DNA from 2 places in the Dyella sp. 2RAB6 genome. Region 1 is predicted to be linked to the other one. Evidence: predicted binding sites of a transcription regulator. Region 1 holds the regulator's gene; the other holds the start of a gene.

The links. The regulator HrcA, encoded in region 1, represses chaperone genes, less so after heat shock. The targets are predictions, from matches to a motif close to TTNGCACTCNNNNNNNNNGAGTGCNAA.
Region 2: groES (co-chaperone GroES) is a predicted target of HrcA. The motif match lies at 1,703-1,729, and genes of this name have one in related genera.

Annotation. Positions count from the first base shown of each region.
Region 1 is NZ_JBFRGP010000015.1:7,692-12,540, reverse strand. It holds gene dnaJ (molecular chaperone DnaJ) at 1-147, opposite strand, end outside; gene dnaK (molecular chaperone DnaK) at 281-2,203, opposite strand; gene grpE (nucleotide exchange factor GrpE) at 2,366-2,899, opposite strand; gene hrcA (heat-inducible transcriptional repressor HrcA) at 2,981-4,042, opposite strand; gene recN (DNA repair protein RecN) at 4,202-4,849, shown strand, end outside.
Region 2 is NZ_JBFRGP010000005.1:206,907-211,755, forward strand. It holds gene AB4083_RS10850 (TlpA family protein disulfide reductase) at 1-834, shown strand, start outside; gene AB4083_RS10855 (cupin domain-containing protein) at 846-1,283, shown strand; gene cutA (divalent-cation tolerance protein CutA) at 1,232-1,570, opposite strand; gene groES (co-chaperone GroES) at 1,799-2,092, shown strand; gene groL (chaperonin GroEL) at 2,150-3,793, shown strand; gene AB4083_RS10875 (Fic family protein) at 4,051-4,849, shown strand, end outside.

The sequences.
Region 1 (4,849 bases):
CTCCTTGAACTTCTCCTGCGCATGCGGATCGTCCGGGCAACGGTCCGGGTGGTACTTCATTGCCAGGCGGCGGAAGGACTTCTTCAGCTCGACCTCGGTCACCGTCCGTTCGACGTCGAGGATTTCGTAGTAGTCGCGCTTGCTCATGCTGGTTTCCGACTGGATCGCGTTCCATGAATCGGAAGCGATCCATGTCCTCTCAAGGTTCCTTCACAAAACAGCCCGCGCCTGGGTTTCCCCGGGCGCGGGCTGCGTCAGGTCGGCCATGACGGCCGCTCCGTCACTTCTTTTCGTCGCCCTTCACTTCGGTGAACTCGGCATCGACCACATCGTCGGCCGGACCGGTCGGGCCACCCTGCGGGCCAGCCTGCGGACCGCCGGCGCCGGCGCCCTGGGCCACCGCGTACAGCGCCTGCGCGGCCTGCTCGAGCTTCTCGATCTTCGCTTCGATCACGGTCTTGTCGTCGCCTTCCTTCGCCTTCTCCAGCTCCGACAGCGCGCCTTCGATCGTGCTCAGCTGCTCGCCCGGCACCTTGCCGCCGTGTTCCTTCAGCGCGCTGCGCGTGGCGTGCACCAGCTGATCGGCCTTGTTGCGGGTGCCGACCAGTTCCTGGAACTTCTTGTCTTCTTCCTTGTTGGCCTCGGCGTCCGCGACCATGCGGGCGATCTCTTCCTCGGACAGGCCGGAGCCGGCCTTGATCTCGATCTTCTGTTCCTTGCCGGTCTTCTTGTCCTTGGCCGACACGTGCAGGATGCCGTTGGCGTCGATGTCGAAGGTCACTTCGATCTGCGGCATGCCGCGCGGCGCCGAATCGATGCCGGTGAGATCGAACTTGCCCAGCGACTTGTTGGCACTGGCGCGCTCGCGCTCGCCCTGCAGCACGTGCACGGTCACCGCGGTCTGGTTGTCGTCGGCGGTGGAGAACACCTGCGAGGCCTTGGTCGGCACCGTGGTGTTCTTCTCGATCAGCTTGGTCATCACGCCGCCCATGGTCTCGATACCCAGCGACAGCGGGGTCACGTCCAGCAGCAGCACGTCCTTCACCGAACCGCCCAGCACGCCGCCCTGGATCGCGGCGCCCACGGCCACGGCTTCATCCGGGTTGACGTCCTTGCGCGGCTCCTTGCCGAAGAAGTCCTTCACCGACTCCTGCACCTTGGGCATGCGGGTCTGGCCGCCGACCAGGATCACCTCGTCGATGTCCGAGACGCGCAGGCCGGCATCGTTCAGCGCGGTGCGGCAGGGGTCGATGGTGCGCTTGACCAGCTCTTCCACCAGCGCTTCGAGCTTGGCGCGAGTCAGCTTGATGTTGAGGTGCTTCGGGCCAGAGGCGTCGGCCGTGACGTACGGCAGGTTCACTTCGGTCTGGTGGCTGGAGGACAGCTCGATCTTGGCGCGCTCGGCGGCGTCCTTCAGGCGCTGCAGGGCGAGCGGATCCTTGCGCAGGTCCATGCCCTGGTCCTTCTTGAACTCCTCGACCAGGTAATCGATCACGCGCAGGTCGAAGTCTTCGCCGCCCAGGAAGGTGTCGCCATTGGTGGCCAGCACCTCGAACTGCTTCTCGCCGTCGACGTCGGCGATCTCGATGATCGACACGTCGAAGGTGCCGCCGCCCAGGTCGTACACCGCGATCTTGCGGTCGCCGCCCTTCTTGTCCAGGCCATAGGCCAGGGCCGCCGCGGTCGGCTCGTTGATGATGCGCTTCACTTCCAGGCCGGCGATCTTGCCGGCGTCCTTGGTGGCCTGGCGCTGGCTGTCGTTGAAGTAGGCCGGCACCGTGATCACCGCTTCGGTGACCGGCTCGCCGAGATAATCCTCGGCGGTCTTCTTCATCTTCATCAGCACCTTCGCCGAGATCTCCTGCGGCGCCATCTTCTTGCCGTCGGCGGTGCTGACCCAGGCGTCGCCGTTATCGTGCGCGACGATGCCGTACGGCACGATGTGCAGGTCTTTCTGCACTTCGGCGTCGGTGAACTTGCGGCCGATCAGGCGCTTCACCGCGTAGAAGGTGTTCTTGGGATTGGTGACGCTCTGGCGCTTGGCGGGTGCGCCCACCAGCACTTCGCCGTCCTTGGTGAAAGCGACGATCGACGGGGTGGTGCGATCGCCTTCCGAGTTCTCGATGACCTTGGCCGTGCTGCCATCCATGATGGCGACGCACGAGTTGGTCGTGCCCAGGTCGATGCCGATGATCTTGCCCATGATTTATATGCTCCGAATCTCGATGCGGCCCCGCGGCCGCGCTGTCTGGTCAAATGGGGCCCGGCTCATGCGATTCAACGCGCCGGCGGGCCCTCACCTTATGTTTTGAAGCGTCTGGCGTGGCCGCGTTCAGGCGGCTAAACCAAGTTGGTGCGGTGCCGATCAGTCCTTGGCGACCGCGACCAGCGCGGGACGCAGCAGACGATCGTTCAACACGTAGCCCTTCTGCAGCACGCTGACCACCGTGTTCGGCGCCTGGCCGGGCGCATCCACCATGCTCACCGCGTGATGGCGCTCCGGGTCCAGCGGCTCGCCGACCGGGTCGACCTGCACCAGGCCATTGTTCTCGGCGATCTTCAGCAGCGACTTCAGCGTGAGCGCGATGCCCTCGCGCACGCTGGCCACGTCGCCGCCTTCCGCCGTCAAGCCCATTTCCAGGCCGTCGTACACCGGCAGCAGCTCGTTGAGCAGCTTCTCGTTGGCGAAGCGGCGGGCCTGCTCGACGTCGCGGTGCAGGCGGCGGCGCTGGTTCTCGATCTCGGCCTTCTCGCGCAGCACGCTGTCGCGCAGGTCGGTGTTGGCCGCTTCGAGTTCGGCGACCCGGGCCTTGAGGGCCTCGAGCTCGGCGTGGGCCGGCGCGTCCGGCGCGCTGGCCTCAGGCGCCCCGCTGGGCACCGGCTGGTCGTTGTTCTGCATGAAAGACTCCAAAACCCAAACATGGCCGGCACGACGTGCCGACCCCCAAGCTTGCGCGGGTAACCCCGCCTCCCGTGGCGGTTATAAGGCCGTGGCGGCGCGATTCAAGGCGTCGCTCAATACGCCGGCCGTGGCCTGCACGACCGGGATCACCCGTTCGTAGGCCATGCGGGTGGGGCCGATCACCCCGACCGCCCCCAGCACGCGGCCCTGGGTGCCGTAGGTGGCCGTGACCACGCTGCAGCCGTCCAGTGCCGCAAACCCCGATTCCTCGCCGATGAACAGCCGCACGCCCGGTGCCCGGGCGCACACTTCCATCAGCTGCAGCAGTTCGTTCTTCTTCTGGAACGCCTCGAACAGCTCGCGCAGGCGCTCCAGGTTGGCCAGTTCCGCATAGCCCATCAGGTTGGTCTGGCCGCTGACCAGCACGTCGTCGGTCTCGCTCTGCGGCGCGAACGAGGCGGCCGCCAGCTCCACCGTGCTGGACATCATGCGATTCAGTTCGCTGCTGGCCTCGCGCAGTTCGCGCAACAGATGACCGCGGATGTCGTCCAGGCGCAGCCCGGCGAAGTGCGTATTCAGATAATTGGCGGCCTGCTCCAGCTCGCCCGGCTCCAGCGGCTTGGCCAGCTGGATCACGCGGTTCTGCACCTGGTTGTCCGAGAACACCAGGATCACCAGCACGCGGGCGTCCGGCAGGGCCACGAAATCGATGTGGCGCAATGGGAAGTCGGCCTGGCGCGGCACCGTCACCACGCCGGCGAAGTGGGTCATCGCCGAGAGCAGGCTGGACACGTTGCCGAGCAGGTCGCGGGTGGTGGTGGGGCCGGCGGGCAGCTCGCGCTGCAGGCGGGCCATTTCCTCCACCGGCAGCGGCTGCAGCTCGATCAGGCTGTCCACGAACAGGCGCAGGCCGCGCGGCGTCGGCACGCGGCCGGCCGAGGTATGCGGCGAGGCGACCAGGCCGGCGTCTTCCAGGTCCGCCATGATGTTGCGGATGGTGGCGGGGCTGACGTCCAGGCCGGAGGAACGCGACAGCGTGCGCGAGCCCACCGGCTCGCCGTCGGCCAGGTACTGCGCGATCAGCGTGCGCAGCAGCCGCCGCGCACGGATATCCAGGTCGTTGGCAAGAGGTCGAGACATGCGCTCTGTGGCAATCCGTGAGACGGCTAAGAAATAAGGTTTGATCCGGTAGTTTGCAAGAAAACCGGACAGGCGGGGGCTGGTACCGGGGCATTCAGGCCCGCTCCACCCCGCCGGAGTCTGCCCTTACAATCCTCCGACTCAACGACGCGACACCCCATGCTTACCTCGCTCTACGTCCGCCATTTCGCAGTAGTAGAAGAAGCCGAGATCGCCTTCGGCCCTGGCCTGACCGTGGTCAGCGGCGAGACCGGCGCCGGCAAGTCCCTGCTGGTCGACGCCTTGCTGCTGCTGGCCGGCGGCCGCGCCGACAGCGGCATGGTGCGCGCCGGCAGCGACCGCGCCGAGCTGGCCGCCGAGTTCGACCTGGCCACCCTGCCCGAGGCCCGCGCCTGGCTGCGCACCGAGGAACTGGACGAGGCCGACGGCAGCTGCCGCCTGCGCCGCGTGATCCGCGCCGAAGGCAGCTCGCGCGCCTGGATCAACGGCCGCCCGGCCAGCGCCAGCCAGCTCGGCGAGCTGGCCACCCTGCTGGTGGAGATCCACGGCCAGCACGAACACCAGGCGCTGCTGTCCCGCGCCCACCAGATGGCCCTGCTGGACGCCTACGCCGGCCACGACAGCCTGCTGGCCCAGGCCCGCGACAGCGCCGTGCAGTGGCGCGAGGTCGGTGCGCGCATCCGCAAGCTCAGCGGCGGCGAAGACCGCGAGCAGCGCCTGGAACTGCTGCGCCACGAGGCCGCGGAACTGGAGCAATGGGTACTGGCCCCGGCCGAGCTGACCGAACTGGAAGCCAGCCACAAGCGC
Region 2 (4,849 bases), on a different contig from region 1:
AAGCAGGCCATCTACCTCAAGTTCTGGGCCACCTGGTGCGTGCCCTGCCGCGAGCAGATGCCGCATTTGAAGAAGACCTACGAGGAAGCCGGCCCCGACCTGGCGGTGATCGCCATCAGCGTCGGCTTCGACGAGACCATCGATGACGTGCGCAAGTACCGCGACGAGATGGGCCTGAAGATGCCGCTGGTGTTCGACGATGGCTCGCTGGGCGAGGCTTTCCATCTGCGCGTGACGCCGCAGCACGTGGTGATCGGGCGCGACGGTCGCATTCTGTATGTCGGCCATGAGGCGAACGCCAAGCTGGACGCCGCGCTGCAGGCCGCGCGCAGCAGCACCGGCGTGGCCGCCGCCGGCGCGGTAGCGCCGAAAGACGAAGCGCATTACGACACCGGCGACCGCGTGCCCGCGTTCGACGCCGCCCTGCTGGACGGCAAGCATCTGTCGCTGCCGCAGGCGGGCAAGCCGACGGCGCTGGTGTTCCTGTCGCCCTGGTGCGAGTCCTACCTGGCGACCAGCCGGCCGGAGCTGTCCAAGAGCTGCCGTGCGATGCGCGAACAGGTCACCGCGCTGTCCGCGCACGATACGAAGCTGCGCTGGGTCGGCGTCGCCTCCGGCCTGTGGGCCGCCCGCGACGAGCTGGCCAAGTACCGCGACGAGCACCGCATCGGCATGCCGCTGACCTTGGACGATTCCGGCGCGCTGTTCCGCCGCTTCCGCGTGACGCACGTGCCGACGGTGCTGCTGTTCGATGCGCAGGGGCGCATCACCGCCCGCGTCGAACAGGCTGGCGCGCCGCTGGACCAGGCGCTCAAGACCTTGACCGCACACTGATGGTGGCCGCCATGTCTGTCCTGTTTCGCTATGCCTTCGCGCTTGGGCTGGCCGCCGGCAGCGTCATGCCGGCGCTAGCCGCCGAGGAACACCCGCTGCTCACCGCGCCGCTGACCCAGGCGCCGGGCAAGCAGCTGATCGCGCTGACCGTGACCTTCGCGCCTGGCCAGCAATCCAAGCCGCATCACCACGAGGCCGACGCCTTCGTTTACATGTTGTCGGGCCGGGTGCGCAGCCAGGTCGACAGCGAGCCGGCGCGGGAATACGGCCCCGGCGAGAGCTGGTTCGAACCGGCCGGGGCGCATCACGTGGGCACCGCCAATGTCAGCGGCACCGAGCCGGCGACGTTTCTGGTGGTGTTCGTGGCCAAGCCGGACGCCCGGCTGACCGTGCCGGATCAGGCCGCGCCAGTTGAGCCCCGCACACCGGCCCGGACCCAGTCCAGATAGGCATCGTGGCCGCGCTCCACGGGCACCGCGATCAGCTCCGGCAGCGCGTAGGGGTGCAGTTCCAGCAGGCGCGTCTTCAGGGCATCGAAGCGCGCCGCGGTGGTCTTGATGAGCAGCAATTCCTCGACATCGGTGCAGACCTTGCCCTCCCAGCGGTAGGTCGAGCGCACTCCCGGCAGGCGGTTGATGCAGGTGGCCAGCCCTTCTTCCACCAGGGTTTTGGCGAATCCGGCGGACTTGGGGGAGTCCGGATAGGTGCAGTAGCAGAGCAGGACGGGGTCGGTCATGGCGGGGAGCCTAGCGCGGCGCCCCCTGCCACCACATGCCCCGCCGCCCCTTGAAAGCCCCGGCGGGTTTCCCCATTAGCCTCTCAGCTTCGGAACAAAGCCTCTTTGCGGGGGATTCCTGCGCCGCTAGTATTGGCACTCGCTCACCCGGAGTGCTAACAGCGCGGCAGGTGCCGTTCCGGGGACACCTCTTTCGATCCACTCAAACCCAAGCTGGAGCCCATCACCATGAGCAAGCTGCGTCCGCTGCACGACCGCGTCATCGTCAAGCGTCTCGAAGAAGAGCGCGTCTCCGCCGGCGGCATCGTCATCCCCGACAGCGCCACCGAGAAGCCGACCCGCGGCAAGGTCATCGCCGCCGGCGCTGGCCGCATCCTGGAAGACGGCAAGGTCCGCCCGATGTCGGTCAACGAAGGCGACGTGGTGCTGTTCGGCAAGTACGCCGGCCAGGAAATCAAGATCGACGGCGAAGAGCTGGTCTTCCTGAAGGAAGACGACATCGTTGCGGTGATCGAAGGCTAAGCAGCCTCTCCCGCTTCTCTTCCCTCTCCTCATTCAAGCATTCAAAGGAATAAAGACATGGCTGCAAAAGAAGTCCGTTTCGGCGAAGACGTCCGCGCCCGCATGCTCAAGGGTGTCAACACCCTGGCCAACGCGGTCAAGGTGACCCTGGGCCCGAAGGGCCGCAACGTGGTGCTGGAAAAGAGCTTCGGCGTTCCGACCGTGACCAAGGACGGCGTCTCCGTCGCCAAGGAAATCGAGCTGGCCGACAAGTACGAGAACATCGGCGCGCAGATCGTCAAGGAAGCCGCTTCCAAGACCTCCGACGTGGCCGGTGACGGCACCACCACCGCCACCGTGCTGGCCCAGGCGTTCATCCAGGACGGCCTGAAGGCGGTCGCCGCCGGCATGAACCCGATGGACCTGAAGCGCGGCATCGACAAGGCCGTGATCGCCGCCGTGGAAGAGCTCAAGAAGCTCTCCAACCCGACCGCCGACGACAAGGCGATCGCCCAGGTCGGCACCATCTCCGCCAACTCCGACGCGGTCATCGGCGAAATCATCGCCACCGCCATGAAGAAGGTCGGCAAGGAAGGCGTGATCACCGTCGAGGAAGGCTCGGGCCTGGACAACGAGCTGGACGTGGTCGAAGGCATGCAGTTCGACCGCGGCTACCTGTCGCCGTACTTCATCAACAACCAGCAGTCGCAGCAGGTCGAACTGGATGACCCCTTCATCCTGCTGTACGACAAGAAGATCTCCAACGTGCGCGAGCTGCTGCCGATCCTCGAGGGCGTGGCCAAGGCCGGCAAGCCGCTGCTGATCGTCGCCGAGGAAGTGGAAGGCGAGGCGCTGGCGACCCTGGTGGTCAACACCATCCGCGGCATCGTGAAGGTCGCCGCCGTGAAGGCCCCGGGCTTCGGCGACCGCCGCAAGGCGATGCTGGAAGACATGGCCATCCTGACCAACGGCCAGGTCATTTCCGAGGAAGTGGGCCTGCAGCTTGAGAAGGCCACCATCCAGGACCTGGGCCGCGCGAAGAAGATCGTGGTCACCAAGGAAAACACCACGATCATCGACGGCGCCGGCGAAGCCGAGAAGATCCAGTCGCGCATCGGCCAGATCAAGGCGCAGATCGAGGAGACCTCCTCCGACTACGACCGCGAGAAGCTGCAGGAGCGCGTGGCCAAGCTGGCCGGCGGCGTGGCCGTGATCAAGGTCGGCGCAGCCACCGAAGTGGAAATGAAGGAAAAGAAGGCCCGCGTCGAAGACGCCCTGCACGCCACCCGTGCGGCCGTCGAAGAAGGCGTGGTGCCGGGCGGCGGTGTCGCCCTGATCCGTGCGCTGAAGGCCGTGGTCGGCCTTAAGGGCGCCAACGAAGACCAGAACCACGGCATCAAGATCACCATCAGTGCACTGGAAGCCCCGCTGCGCGCGATCGTGGCCAATGCCGGCGAAGAGCCCTCCGTCATCGCCAACAAGGTGAAGGAAGGCCAGGGCAACTTCGGCTACAACGCCGCCACCGGCGAGTTCGGCGACATGATCGCCTTCGGCATCCTGGACCCGACCAAGGTCACCCGTTCGGCGCTGCAGTACGCCGCCTCGGTGGCCGGCTCGATCATCACGACCGAAGCGGCCGTGACCGAGCTGCCGAAGAAGGAAGAAGGCCATTCGCACGGTGCGGGTGGTGGCATGGGCGGCATGGGCGGCATGGATTTCTGATCCGTTCCACCCCGGTTGCTTGTTTGGAGAAAACCCCGCCTTGTGCGGGGTTTTCTTTTTTTACGCCATGGTTCCTCGAGCTGCCGGCCCTGCAGCAGGAAAGCGGGGATGCCGTCTGATTTCGCCATGGCAGGTATGCCCCGGGCCGACCGGGTTTCCTATCATTGGCTGCCTTGCATATAGCGCCAAAGCGTCCCTATATTGCAGTCTGCGTTTAATATGGAAAGAAAATCCACCTATATGCAAGTCAGCCTTGTATGAACAACCCTGACAGCCGCACCCCGGCCGACGAACGGCGTCAGCGCGCCGGGCGCTACATCGCCCAGCCCCGCGGTTACCGCGCTTTTCATCCGAACCCTTTGCCACCCCAGCCGCCGCTGCAACTGGAGGGTGAGCTGCAGGCGTTGTTGTCACTGGCCGACCGGGCGCTCGGTCGCCTTGACGGTTCGATCCAGACCTTGCCCAACCCCGACTTGTTCGTCTTCATGTACGTGCGCAAGGAGGCGGTGCTCTCCAGTCAGATCGAAGGCACGCAGAGCTCGCTACAGGACCTTTTGGCCGCCGAAGCCCACATCCTGGCGCCGGATCGGCCGCGCGATGTCGATGAAGTGGTCAACTACGTCAGCGCCATGAACTACGGCCTGGCCCGACTCGGGGAGCTGCCGGTTTCGGTGCGCCTGATTCGCGAAATCCACGAGCGCCTGTTGCAAGGCGTGCGCGGCATGCGACTGACGCCTGGTGAACTGCGTCATTCGCAGAACTGGATCGGCTCCGCGGGATGCACCTTGAGCGAAGCCAGCTTCGTTCCGCCGCCGCCCCACGAAGTGCCGATCGCGCTCGGTGCACTGGAAACCTTCCTGCACGCCGAGAGCGATTTACCGCCATTGATTCAAATCGGCCTGGCCCACGCACAGTTCGAAACCATCCATCCTTTCCTCGATGGCAATGGACGCGTTGGCCGCCTGCTCATCACGTTTCTGCTGTGCCAGCGGGAGATCCTGGGCAAGCCCGTGCTGTACCTCTCGCACTTCTTCAAGCAGCACCGCACCGAATACT